3 regions of the Jeongeupia sp. USM3 genome follow, and region 3 is predicted to be linked to each of the others. Evidence: predicted binding sites of a transcription regulator. Region 3 holds the regulator's gene; each other region holds the start of a gene.
The links. The regulator HrcA, encoded in region 3, represses chaperone genes, less so after heat shock. The targets are predictions, from matches to a motif close to ATTAGCACTCGNNNNNNNCGAGTGCTAAT.
Positions count from the first base shown of each region.

Region 1: a site for HrcA is predicted at 2,363-2,391, ahead of rpoH (RNA polymerase sigma factor RpoH). Genes of this name have one in related genera too.
Region 2: a site for HrcA is predicted at 2,362-2,390, ahead of groES (co-chaperone GroES). Genes of this name have one in related genera too.

Region 1 covers NZ_CP017668.1:2,478,863-2,483,143, reverse strand. The annotation lists gene BJP62_RS11685 (chloride channel protein) at 1-612, shown strand, start outside; gene queC (7-cyano-7-deazaguanine synthase QueC) at 605-1,288, shown strand; gene rpoH (RNA polymerase sigma factor RpoH) at 1,456-2,316, opposite strand; gene ftsX (permease-like cell division protein FtsX) at 2,639-3,535, opposite strand; gene ftsE (cell division ATP-binding protein FtsE) at 3,549-4,202, opposite strand; gene BJP62_RS11660 (GNAT family N-acetyltransferase) at 4,249-4,281, opposite strand, start outside.
Region 2 covers NZ_CP017668.1:1,802,533-1,806,813, reverse strand. The annotation lists gene BJP62_RS08590 (pyridoxamine 5'-phosphate oxidase family protein) at 1-228, opposite strand, end outside; gene BJP62_RS08585 (acyl-homoserine-lactone synthase) at 708-1,241, opposite strand; gene BJP62_RS08580 (LuxR family transcriptional regulator) at 1,555-2,259, shown strand; gene groES (co-chaperone GroES) at 2,529-2,819, shown strand; gene groL (chaperonin GroEL) at 2,874-4,281, shown strand, end outside.
Region 3 covers NZ_CP017668.1:487,297-491,577, reverse strand. The annotation lists gene rlmB (23S rRNA (guanosine(2251)-2'-O)-methyltransferase RlmB) at 1-270, shown strand, start outside; gene mltB (lytic murein transglycosylase B) at 319-1,350, opposite strand; gene hrcA (heat-inducible transcriptional repressor HrcA) at 1,385-2,401, opposite strand; gene BJP62_RS02195 (NAD kinase) at 2,496-3,371, shown strand; gene recN (DNA repair protein RecN) at 3,402-4,281, shown strand, end outside.

The sequences.
Region 1 (4,281 bases), 1.8 Mb from region 3:
CTGATTTCGGTCGTCGGCGGCCTGCTCGGCGGCGCCTTCTCGTGGCTGTGCGTCAATCCGACCCGCTGGCTGCCCGATCGCGTGCAGCTGGTCCGCGCCACGCGTCCCTACCTGTTCGTCGCCTGCTGCGGCCTGCTGATCGCCGTCTGCGGTCTGGCGGCGCCGATCTTCGGCAGCGGCGCCGAAGTCACCAGCAAGGTCGTCGCCGGCGAGGCGACGCTGGCGTGGTACTACCTGCCGCTGAAGTTCATCGGCCTGCTGTCGACCTATCTGACCGGGCTGCCGGGCGGCATCTTCGCGCCGTCGCTGTCGCTCGGCGCCGGTCTGGGCAGCTGGTTCCTGCCCATGGTCGATCCGGCATCGCACATCAAGCTGGTCGCGATCGGCATGACCGCGGTGCTGGCCGCCGTGACCCGGGCGCCGCTGACGTCGGCCTTCATCCTGATGGAGATGACCGATGGCCACGAGATGGTGATCTCGATCATGGCGACGGCGATGATCGCGTCGACCGTCGCCCGCATCTTCAAGACCAACTTCTATCACGACCTCGCCGAGCGCGCGCTCGCCGCCGTCGCACCCATGCCTGTTCTGGAGCACAAGAAACATGACTAGACCCGCCGTGATCCTGCTGTCGGGCGGCCTCGATTCCGCCACCTGCCTGGCCATCGCCAGGGACCAGGGCTTTGCACCGTACTGCCTGTCGTTCAACTACGGCCAGCGCCACAATGCCGAGCTGAAGGCCGCCGAACGCGTCACCAGGGCGCTCGGCGCCGTCGAGCACCGCGTCGTCACCATCGACCTGGCGAGCTTCGGCGGTTCGGCGCTGACCGATGCGAACATCGCCGTCCCCGAAGAAGCGCCGCAGCAAGGCGAGATCCCGCTGACCTACGTGCCGGCGCGCAATACCATCCTGCTGTCGTACGCGCTGGCGTGGGCCGAGGTGCTCAAGAGCGACGACATCTTCATCGGCGTCAACGCCGTCGACTATTCGGGCTACCCGGACTGCCGGCCCGACTACATCGCCGCCTACCAGGCGATGGCACGGCTGGCGACGCGCACCGGCGTCGAAGGCTCGCCGCTGACGATCCACACGCCGCTGATTTCGCTCTCGAAGGCCGAAATCGTCCAGACCGGCACCCGGCTCGGCGTCGATTACGGCCTGACCGTGACCTGCTATCAGGCCGATGACGACGGCCGCGCCTGCGGCGTCTGCGATGCCTGCCGGCTGCGCCGCGAGGGCTTTGCCGTCGCCGGCCTGCCCGACCCGACGCGCTACCGGCCGGCCTGATTCCGGCCGCAGCGCAAAACAAAAGGGCACCCGAGGGTGCCCTTTTCATTGCTGCATTTCGTGTAAACGGTCAAAAATCCAGCATAGCGATGCTGGCAAGGCGCGAGAGGCTCAGACAACGAGTACGGCAAGCGAGGGCAACGCGGCCGGCAGGATTTTTCATCCGTTTACGCAGCCACCGGCAGCAGCGCCCCGCGCATCTTCTGCAGTGCCTTGACCTCGATCTGGCGAATCCGCTCGGCCGAAACGCCGTACTCGGCGGCCAGCTCGTGCAGCGTCAGTCCCTTGCCTTCGTCGGCCAGCCAGCGCGTTTCGACGATGCGGCGGCTGCGCGCGTCGAGCGTCTCAAGCGCTTCGCGCAGGCCGTCCGACTGCAGCCGGTCGTGCGCGCGGCGCTCGATCTGCCGGGTCGGCTCGGCATCGTGGTCGGCCAGCCAGTCGATCGGAGCGAAACCGCCCTCGTCGTCGTCGTGATCGGCCATCAGCGCGATGTCCTGGCCGGTCATCCGGGTTTCCATCTCCAGCACTTCTTCGGGCTTCACCCCGAGGTCGTCGGCGATTTCCTTGGCCTGTGCGTGCGTCAGCGCGGCAAAGCTCGATTTCATCGAGCGCAGGTTGAAGAAGAGCTTGCGCTGCGCCTTGGTCGTCGCGATGCGGACCAGACGCCAGTTGCGCAGGATGTACTCGTGGATTTCGGCCTTGATCCAGTGCACGGCGAACGAGAACAGCCGCACGCCGCGATCGGGCTCGAAACGCTTGACCGCCTTCATCAGGCCGATATTGCCTTCCTGGATCAGGTCGGCCTGCGGCAGGCCGTAACCGGCATAGCCGCGCGCGATCGACACCACGACGCGCAGGTGGCTCATCACCAGGCGGCCGGCGGCCTCGAGATCGCTTTCCTTCTGCAGGCGCGTGGCGAGTTCGACCTCTTCCTCGGCGCTCAACATCGGAATCGCGTTGACACGATGGATGTAACTTTCAATGCTGTCACCGCCGGTGATCACCGGCAGGGCAAGGCTGTTCCCCATTCGTTCACTCCTGTCTTGCTGACGTTGCCCACGCAACGTCCATGATATTAGCACTCGTATCGTTTGAGTGCTAAAGGCACTTCGGGTTCCGTTGATTCAAGCATGCAGCATGCCCAAGTGCACGGCAATTATGCCAATCGGGCCCATTGCCTGCGACTATGTGGGTACGAACACGCCAGGCACCTGTCCACAGCAGGCAAGCGAGCCAAAGCAGTTTGGCCCCGTCCGGAGCGCAAAAACCGGCGTGTACGAGTCGTACATGAGGATTTCGAGCTCCGGACGGGGCCAAAATGTCAGGCGCAGCCGCCTGACGGGGGCAGGTTCAGCGGTAGCGCCGCAGATGGCGCCACACGGCAAACCACGCACCGGCAAGGCACAGCAGCATCGTCGTCGCGCAGACGACGGCGAGTTCGAGCGGTCCCGGCAAGGCCAGCCCGAACGGCTGGCCGTAGGCCGCGGCCAGTTCGCCGACCGCCGGGTTCAGCCAGGCGATCGCGGCGGCGGCAATGCCGCAGCCGGCCAGGCCGCCGAGCACCCCCTGGATCGCCGCGCTGTAGTGGAAGGGCCGGCGGATGAAGCTGTCGGTCGCGCCGATCAGCTTGGCGACTTCGATTTCCTCGCGCCGCGTCAGGATCTGCATCCGGATCGCGTTGCCGGTCACCAGCACCAGCGCCACCGCCAGCAGCAGCACGACCGCCTGCAGCGCGTGGCGGCCGAGCGAAATCGCCTTCTCCAGCCGCGCCGCCCATGCCGAATCGAGCTGCACCGTATCGACGCCGGGCTCGATGAGCAGGCTCTGTTCCAGCGCCGTCAGCTGCACCGCCGGCACGTCGCGACGCGCGGTCAGCACGAAGGCGTCGGGCAGCGGGTTGTCGGACAGCCCGGCGAGCAGGTCGCCGCTGCCGATCGCCGTTTCCATCGCCTTCAGCGCGTCGGCCTTGGGCACGAAGCGCGTCTGCGCCAGCCGGCCGTCCTTGGCCAGCTGTGCACGCAGCGCGCCGATGTCGGCCTCGGGCTTGAGGAAAACCGTCAGTTGCGGCTCGACCGGCATCTTCGCCGCGACATTGCCGACGCTGGCGAGCACCAGATACAGCCCCAGCGGCAGGCTGGCGACAAGGCCGATCACGGCCAGATGCAGCAAGGTCGCCAGCGGCTGCCGGAGCAACGCGCCGACGGTGCGGGACAGCGCAAGGCCGTGCAGACGGAACCAGTGTTTCATCGTTTCTCTCCGTTCAGGCGCCGAACTGGCCGTTCTTCAGCCGCAGGATGCGCCGGCCGTAGTCGGCCATCAGCGTTTCGTCATGCGCCGAAATCACCAGCGTCACGCCGACCTGGTGGAACGATTTGAACAGCTCGAGGATGTCGTGTGCGTAGTCGCGGTCGAGGTTGGCGGTCGGCTCGTCGGCGAGCAGGATGGACGGGCGGTGCACGACCGCACGGGCGATGCACAGGCGCTGCTGCTCGCCGCCGGACAGCGCGATCGGGTTGAGTTTTTCCTTGCCCGACAACCCGACCTTGTCGAGCGCCGCCAGCACCCGCCGTTTCACTTCGCGGCCGTCGAAACCGATGATGTCGAGCGGCAGCTTGACGTTCTCGTACACCGAGCGGTCGAACAGGATCTTGTGGTCCTGGAAGATCAGCCCGAAGTGGCGCCGCACATACGGCAGGCTGCCGCGTGACGCGCGCGCAAGGTTCTGGCCGTTGACGAGTACGGTGCCGGCGGTCGGCTTTTCGATGCCGGCAATGAGCTTGAGCAGGGTCGACTTGCCGGCGCCCGAGTGGCCGGCGAGGAAGACGAGTTCGCCCGGCTGGATGTCCATGCTCAGGCCCTTGAGCGCTTCGAGTCCGCCGGGATAGCGTTTGGTCACTTGCTGGAATTGGATCATCGGTCCGCCTTGGAAAGGATCACGGAGTCTGAACGGAGGAAGGCGTTCACAGGCTGCCCGAGGTCTGCGCCACCGACCA
Region 2 (4,281 bases), 1.3 Mb from region 3:
GCGAAAAATCGAGCCGGTGACGCGCGGGTTGTCCGCGATGTTGCGGGCATGCAGGGCGTCGCGCATCGAGTACCACAACAGCTGGACGGGGCGACCGGCCAGAAACACATAATTTGCCGTCAGATCCCAGGGGCGGCCGTCGGCGTCAGTCGTCGCCAGCGTGACCAGACGCGCGCCCTGCAGCAGCAGCGCGGCACGTTGCGAGAACGGGCGGAGGTCTTCAGCCATGCTGCCTCTCCATTGCACGGGGGGGCGGCATGCCAGTGCGCACACGCTCCCGATTCCGGTCTTGCCGCCTCTGCGCGCGAACACGACGCGACGGTCCGTTCCGGCTCCCGGTGTCTGGCTGCTGCATGCCGTCTTCCCTGCCACGGCGTGTACGGCAGTCGGGTTGGAACGGTTCAGTGCGCTCCGGCAGGTCGTGACGTTCCGGTGGCGTGTCCGGTGGCGGATGAAAGGCGGCCCGTTCGTTCAACGGCCACACCCGCATGTCTCCGATTGATTCTGACTTTTTCATGGCGTTAAATTTCTTTTCAAGAAAGATTTCACCTTGATTCTTGATCAGAACCCACCGGATTCAACTGTCAGTCTTGACAGCCGCCGGATGGAGAAGCGGCTTTATCCGCGAGTGCCGGCCAGGCCCGGAACGTCCTCCCGTCCGGGCCGGGAGGACGCCGGTTGATCTGTATCTCAGGCCTGTTGCCGGCTTACGCGATCCTCAATGCGCCCAGTGTCGTGCGGTCGAGTTCGATCCGGCTGGCAACGACCATGCGGCCGTCGATCCGCTCGGACGGCCCGACGCGGTGCGCCTTGACGCCGATGCGGCCGAACAGGCGCTCCATGCTGGCGTAGGTCACGCCGATCAGCTGGTGTGCGCCCTTTTCGTAAGCGACACGGACCGTTTCCGCCAACAGCCGGTGTATCGCCCACTCGAATTCGCCGGCACCCGCCCCGGCCGGCCGGTCCGCGGCCAGGCGGGACAGCTCCCAGACCTTGCTGGAGCAGGGAACGTGTGCGCTGCCGAGCAGCTGCGGAAAGTGGTCCTTCAGCAGGTAGGGGCCGGTCGTGCTCAGCAAGCGGGCACAGCCGACGACCTCGTCCTGTGCGCTGCGCAGGGTGATATAGAGTGTATCGGCACGATCGTACTGATCGCTCTCCAGCCCGTTGCTGACGCCGGGCAGCTCCCAGCCCAGCCGCTGCACGAAGACCTTGTGACGAAATCGCGCGATCTTCGTCCTCATGTCGCCGCTCAAGCAGCTTCCTTCGCAAAAATCCATCTGCATTTTTCAGCTCCTCTCGTTGAAAACGCCAACGTTGAATGGCGCGAAATGCGCACGAGGGAAACTGTCAAAACTGACAGGGGGCCGATGACCGCCGCTGTGACGGGGCCCGCGCCGGGGTGGCGATGCGAATGGCGTAATGTCAGTTTGATAATTACAAACAACTTTCTTTTGTATTTAACAGGAAATAATAATATTTATGGTGTAACTGGATTTGACGGTTATGCTGGCCGGAGAACATCCGGCGGGCTTGGCTTTGTGACGGAGGTACGGGGTGATCGATCGACTTGAGTCGTTCCATCAGGAGTGGAAGCACATCGATGACGAACACCGGCTTTTCGGGCAGGTTGCGTCGCTGGCCGGCGCGCTCGGCTTCGACTACTGCTGCTACGGCGTCAGCATGCAGCAGTCGGCCACCCAGTCGACGACCCGTGTTTTCGATACCTATCCCGATGGCTGGATGAACCACTACCGCGAGCACGGTCTGCTCGCCGTCGACCCTACCGTGCGGATGGGCAGGCAGACCGACGAGCTGATCGTCTGGCACGGCGATGCACTGCCGCCGGCACCGCAGTTCTGGCGGGAGGCCGGCGAATTCGGCCTCCTCCACGGCGTGGCCCAGTCCAGCTGGGGCGCGCATGGCGAATACGGCTTGCTCAGTCTCGGGCGGACGCAGGAGCCGATCTCGCTGCCGGAGGTCCACCGGCTGGAACTGAGCGTCCGCGTGCTGGCCAACTATACGCATGTGGCGATGGGGCGGATTCTGCGGACCAAGGTGCCCCAGCCGGCGATCGATACGCTGTCGCCGCGCGAGCGCGAAGTGCTGATGTGGACGGCCGAGGGCAAGACGGCCGACGAGATCGGCTCGATCCTGGGAATCTCGACCCGGACGGTCAATTATCACATCTACAACGCGCTGGAAAAGACCGGCAGCCGGAACAAGGTCCAGGCGGCGATCAAGCTGCTGCTCTTCGGCTGATCGCCGCGCTTGCGCGGCCCGGCCGGGGAGGGAGCCGCAGCCCGGCGAGGCGGAACAATTTTCGCCCGCCCGCCCTTGAAAACCGCCGATGCCGTCCCTATTATTGGCACTCATTAGCACCGAGTGCTAAGAGCGGCTGAACAAATCCGGCGCAGTACGGCAACGAGCCCAACGCTGTCGGCAGGATGATGTTCGCCACTCTGAATCCATGTTCCCGCGAACGTGATCGTGTTTCGTTCGCGTCATTCATCCTTCAGGAGAAATCAACGATGAAAATCCGTCCTTTGCATGACCGCGTCGTCATCAAGCGCGTCGAAGCCGAAGAAAAGACCGCTTCGGGCATCGTGCTGCCGGGCAACGCCGCCGAAAAGCCGGACATGGGCGAAGTCGTCGCCGTCGGCAACGGCAAGGTCCTGGAAAACGGTTCGGTTCGTCCGCTCGGCCTTGCCGTCGGCGACAAGGTGATCTTCGGCAAGTACAGCGGCCAGACCGTCAAGGTCGACGGCGAAGAACTGCTGGTGATGCGCGAAGAAGACGTGATGGGCGTCGTCGAGCACTGAGCTCCGGCCCGCGCGATTTAACTTTTACCTACAGAATTCAGGAGTATCTGGAAAATGGCTGCAAAAGAAGTCAAGTTTGGTGATTCCGCCCGTTCGAAGATGGTTGCCGGCGTCAATATCCTCGCCGACGCGGTCAAGGTGACCCTGGGCCCGAAGGGTCGCAATGTCGTGCTCGAGCGCTCGTTCGGCGCCCCGACGATCACTAAGGACGGCGTGTCGGTCGCCAAGGAAATCGAACTGAAGGACAAGTTCGAGAACATGGGCGCGCAGCTCGTCAAGGAAGTCGCTTCCAAGACCAGCGACATCGCCGGTGACGGCACCACTACCGCTACCGTGCTGGCCCAGGGCATCGTCAACGAAGGCCTGAAGTACGTCGCTGCCGGTTTCAACCCGACCGACCTGAAGCGCGGCATCGACAAGGCCGTGATCGCGCTGATCGCCGAGCTGAAGAAGATCGCCAAGCCGACGACCACCAGCAAGGAAATCGCCCAGGTCGGCTCGATCTCGGCCAACAGCGACGAAGTGATCGGCCAGAAGATCGCCGAAGCGATGGACAAGGTCGGCAAGGAAGGCGTGATCACCATCGAGGACGGTTCGGGTCTGGAAGACGAACTCGCGGTGGTCGAAGGCATGCAGTTCGACCGCGGCTACCTGTCGCCGTACTTCATCAACAATCCGGACAAGCAGATCGCGCTGCTGGAAAACCCGTTCGTGCTGCTGTTCGACAAGAAGATCAGCAACATCCGCGACCTGCTGCCGGTGCTCGAGCAAGTCGCCAAGGCCGGCCGTCCGCTGCTGATCATCGCCGAAGACGTCGATGGCGAAGCGCTGGCGACCCTGGTCGTCAACAACATCCGCGGCATCCTCAAGACCGTTGCCGTCAAGGCACCGGGCTTCGGTGACCGTCGCAAGGCCATGCTCGAAGACATCGCCATCCTCACCGGCGGTACCGTGATCGCCGAAGAAGTCGGCCTCTCGCTCGAGAAGGCCACGCTGGCCGAACTGGGCCAGGCCAAGCGCATCGAAGTGGCGAAGGAAAACACCACGATCATCGACGGTGCCGGTCAGGAAGACGCGATCAAGGCTCGCGTTGCGACCATCCGCGCGCAGATCGAAGAATCGTCGAGCGACTACGACCGCGAGAAGCTGCAGGAGCGCGTGGCCAAGCTGGCCGGCGGCGTTGCAGTGATCAAGGTTGGCGCTGCGACCGAAGTCGAAATGAAGGAAAAGAAGGCCCGCGTCGAAGATGCGCTGCACGCGACCCGCGCTGCGGTCGAGGAAGGCATCGTCGCCGGCGGTGGCGTTGCGCTGCTGCGCGCCCGTGCCAACATGGGTGAAATCAAGGGTGCCAACGCTGACCAGGACGCCGGCATCAAGATCGTGCTGAAGGCGATCGAAGCACCGCTGCGCCAGATCGTTGCCAACGCCGGCGACGAGCCGTCGGTCGTGGTCAACAAGGTTG
Region 3 (4,281 bases):
CTGGCGCGAACGCTGCGCGAGCTGAAGGAGCGCGACGTCTGGATCGTCGGCACTGCCGCCGAAGCCGATACCGACCTGCACCACTTCGAGGCCCGCGGCGGCATCGCCTGGGTGCTGGGGAACGAGGGCGAGGGGATGCGCCGCTTGACGCGCGAGCATTGCGACCAGCTGGTGTCGATCCCGATGTACGGCTCGGTCGAGAGCCTCAATGTGTCGGTTGCGACCGGGATCGTGCTGGCCGAGACGCGCCGGCAGCTTTCGCTGCGCTGATTCGCGGGCGCTAGGAAAAATGGCCGGCATTGCCGGCCATTTTGACGTTTACGGCTTGGGCTTGCCCCAGCTGCCGGTGCTTTTCGGCGCCGTGGCGGCTTCGCCGTAGGCCGACTTGATGCCCTCGGCCAGTTCGAGCACGGCGCTCGCATACAGCGTGCTCTTGTTGTAGCGGGTGATGACGTAGAAGTTCGTGTAGCCGAGGTAGTAGCGGGTGAAATCCGGCTCGGTATCGAGCGCGAACAGCACCGCCTTCCGTTGCGGGTCGACTTCGTGCAGCGGCTTGATACCCTTGGCCATCATCTCGGCCACCGTGTAATGCAGGTTGAACTTGTCAGCCAGCAGCGCGTCGACCTGGTCGCTGTCGACGTTGACGACATCCATCGTCGGGCCGTTCTTCTCCCAGCCGTGCGCGGCGAGATAGTTGGCGACGCTGGCGATCGCGTCATCGGCGTTGTTCCAGATGTCGCGATGGTGGTCGCCGCTCCAGTCGACCGCGTACTGGCGGAAGCTCGACGGCATGAATTGCGGCCAGCCCATCGCGCCGGCGTACGAACCCTTGAACGACAGCGGATCCTCGTTCTCCTCGCGCGCCAGCAGCAGGAACTGGGTCAGCTCCTTTCTGAAGAAGTCGGCGCGGCGCGGGTAATCGAAGGCGACGGTCGACAATGCGTCGATGACGCGGAAGCTGCCGGTATTGCTGCCGTAGTTGGTTTCGGCGCCGATGATCGCGACGATCACCTCGGCAGGCACGCCATAGCGCGCGGAGACCGCGGCGAGCGTGGCGGCATTGGCTTGCCAGAACTTCGTTCCGGCCTTGATGCGCGCCGGATTCACGAAGTTGCCGCGGAACTGGTACCACGGGCGGCTGGTCGACGGGCGATCGAGGATGGCGAGGATGTTCGGCTTGAGCTGTACCTGCGCAAACAGCGCATCGAGCTTGTCGCGGGGCATGTTTTCACTGGCGGCGACGTCGTTCAGGTATTGCTGCACATCGGGCCGGGCAATCAGGGCGTCATCGGCGAGCGCCGGTGCGGTCAGGGCGAGCGAAAGCAGGGTGCAGATCAGGGTGGTGCGCATGGATTCCTCAAGCGGCTGGGCCGGACGGTTTGATTTATTGCGACAGCGCGCTGGACAGCAGCTTGGCGGTGACGTTGACGATCGGGATCACGCGCTCGTAGGCCATCCGGGTCGGGCCGATCACGCCGAGCGTGCCGACAATCTCGCCGTTGCTGCGGTACGGCGCGGTGATGACCGAGCAGTCGCCGAGCGGCTCGAGACCCGATTCGCCGCCGATATAGATCTGCACGCCTTCGGCGCGGTTGCCGACGTCGAGCAGCTGCAGCAGCGCGGTCTTGCGGTCGAACAGCTCGAACAGCTGGCGCAGCCGGCCCATGTTCGACGCCAGATCGTCGCTGTCGAGCAGGTTGCGCTCGCCCGAGATCAGCACCGCGTCGCTGCCCGACGAGGCCATTTCGTCCTGCGCCGCCGCGTTGAGCAGGGCGACGAGCTCGCCCTTCAGTGCGTGCACCTCGGCCTGGACGACGCTGCGCAGATGGCCGAAAGTCTTGCCGGCGCAGTGGGCGTTGAGAAAATTGGCGGCTTCGGTCAGCTGTGCCGGCGTGTAGGCGGTCTGTGTGGTCAGGATGCGGTTCTGCACGTCGCCGTCGGCGGTGACGAGGATCAGCAGTACGCGGTTCTCGCCGAGTTGCAGGAACTCGATGTGCGTGAGGATGGCCTCCTGCCTTTTGGGCAGCATGACAACGCCGGCGAAGTGCGTCAGTTGCGATACCAGTTGCGATGCGGCAGCGATCGAGCGCTGCGGATTGCCCTTGGGCAAGCCGCCAACCTCGGGCGTAGCGGTCCGCTCGAGCCGGTCGAGTGACTGCATCACCATCAGCGAGTCGACGAAAAAGCGGTAGCCGCGCGCCGTCGGTATCCGCCCGGCCGAGGTGTGCGGGCTGGCGATGAAACCGAGGTCTTCGAGTTCGGCCATGACGTTGCGGATCGTCGCCGGGCTGACCACCAGGCCGCTGGCCTGGGACAGGGTCTTCGATCCGACCGGCTGGCCGTCGGCGATATACCGTTCGACGAGGGCCGTGAGCAGATGTTGGGCGCGTTCGCTGAGCATGCTCCGATTCTAACGCCGTTGCCGTGTGCGTGCCCGGGGTGGCTATGGTTTAATTCCGCCATGGTGGCCGCTGGCCACCCGAATGGATATCGCAATGACAACCCTGTTCAAGACCGTGGCGCTGGTCGGCCGGCGAAGCACGCCGACCATCGCCGAACCGATGGCCCGCCTCGCGGCGATGCTGACCGCGCGCGGTGCAAGCGTGCTGATCGACGAGGAGGCGGCGGCCGAGCACGGCATCGCCGCCTACCCGACCGTGGCGCGCGAAATGATCGGCCGGCTCGCCGATCTGGTGATCGTGATGGGCGGCGACGGCACCATGCTCGGCATCGCACGCCTTGTGGCGCCGTACCGGATTCCGCTGATCGGCGTGAACCAGGGGCGGCTCGGCTTCATGACCGACGTGCCGCTCGGCGAGATGGAGAAAGTGATCGGCGACATGCTGTCCGGCGCTTTCGTCCCCGAGGAGCGCATCCTGCTCGAAACGACGATCTGCCGCGGCGACGAGGAGTTCGGTCCGTCGCTGGCGTTCAACGACGTCGTATTCAGCCGCGGTTCGACCGGCTCGATGATCGAGTTCGAAATCATCATCGACCGCCAGTTCGTCTACAGCCAGCGCTCGGACGGACTGATCGTCAGCACACCGACCGGTTCGACCGCTTACGCGCTGGCGTCGGGCGGGCCCATCCTGCATCCGAGCCTGCCGGCGGTAACGCTGGTGCCGATCTGCCCGCAATCGCTGTCGAACCGGCCGATCGTCGTCAGCGACGACGCCGAAGTCGAATTCCTGCTGACGCGCGCCAACGACGCACGGGTCTATTTCGACAACCAGTCGGACTTCGAGCTCAAGGAGCACGACCGCGTGCGCATCCGCCGCTACCGCAACACGCTGCGCATCCTGCACCCGGTTGGCTACAACTACTACGACATGCTCCGGGCCAAGCTGCACTGGGGCCACAAGCTGCAGTAACCCTTTACCCCGAACGGACGTCCCGAACGCATGCTGCTTTCGCTCAGGCTCAAGAATTTCGTCATCGTCGACGAGCTCGCGCTCGATTTCACCGCCGGCCTCACGGTGCTGACCGGCGAGACCGGCGCCGGCAAGTCGATCGTGCTCGACGCGTTGGGTCTGCTCCTTGGCGACCGGGCCGAGAGCGGCATCATCCGGCATGGCTGCGAGCGTGCCGAGCTGGCCGCCGAGTTCGAGCTGGGCGATGTGCCGGCCGCCGGCGAATGGCTGGCCGAGTCGGACCTGGCCGATGTCGATCCGGCTCGCCTGGTGCTGCGCCGGACCATCGACATCCACGGCAAGAACCGCGCTTTCATCAACGGCAGTCCGGCGACGCTGGCGCAACTCAAGGCCGTCGGCGAGCTGCTGGTCGACATCCACGGCCAGCATGCGCACCAGCGCCTGTTGCGTGCCGAGGTGCAGCGTCAGGTGCTCGATGCCTACGCCGGCGCCGAATCGCTGGCGGCCGAACTGGCCGAAGCATGGCGCGGCTGGCGCAGGCTGGCGGACGAGCTCGACGCGGCGCACCGCAATGCGGCGACGTTCGAGGCCGAGCGCGAGCGGCTGCAATGGCAGATTGACGAGGTCGCCGCACTGGCGCTCGGCGACGACGAGTGGGGCGCGCTGCAGGCCGAACACAAACGGCTGCACCATGCCGCCAGCCTGATCGACGGCGTGCAGGCGGCCTTGCTGGCGCTGGCGGACGGCGACGAAAACTGCCAGGGCTGGCTGGGTGGTGCGCAGCACCGTATCGACGAACTCGCCGGCTACGACGACGGGTTGGCCGAAGCGCGCGAACTGCTGGCGTCGACCGATGCCCAGCTTGCCGAGGCGGTGAATACGCTGCGGCGCTATGCCGACGGGCTCGAGC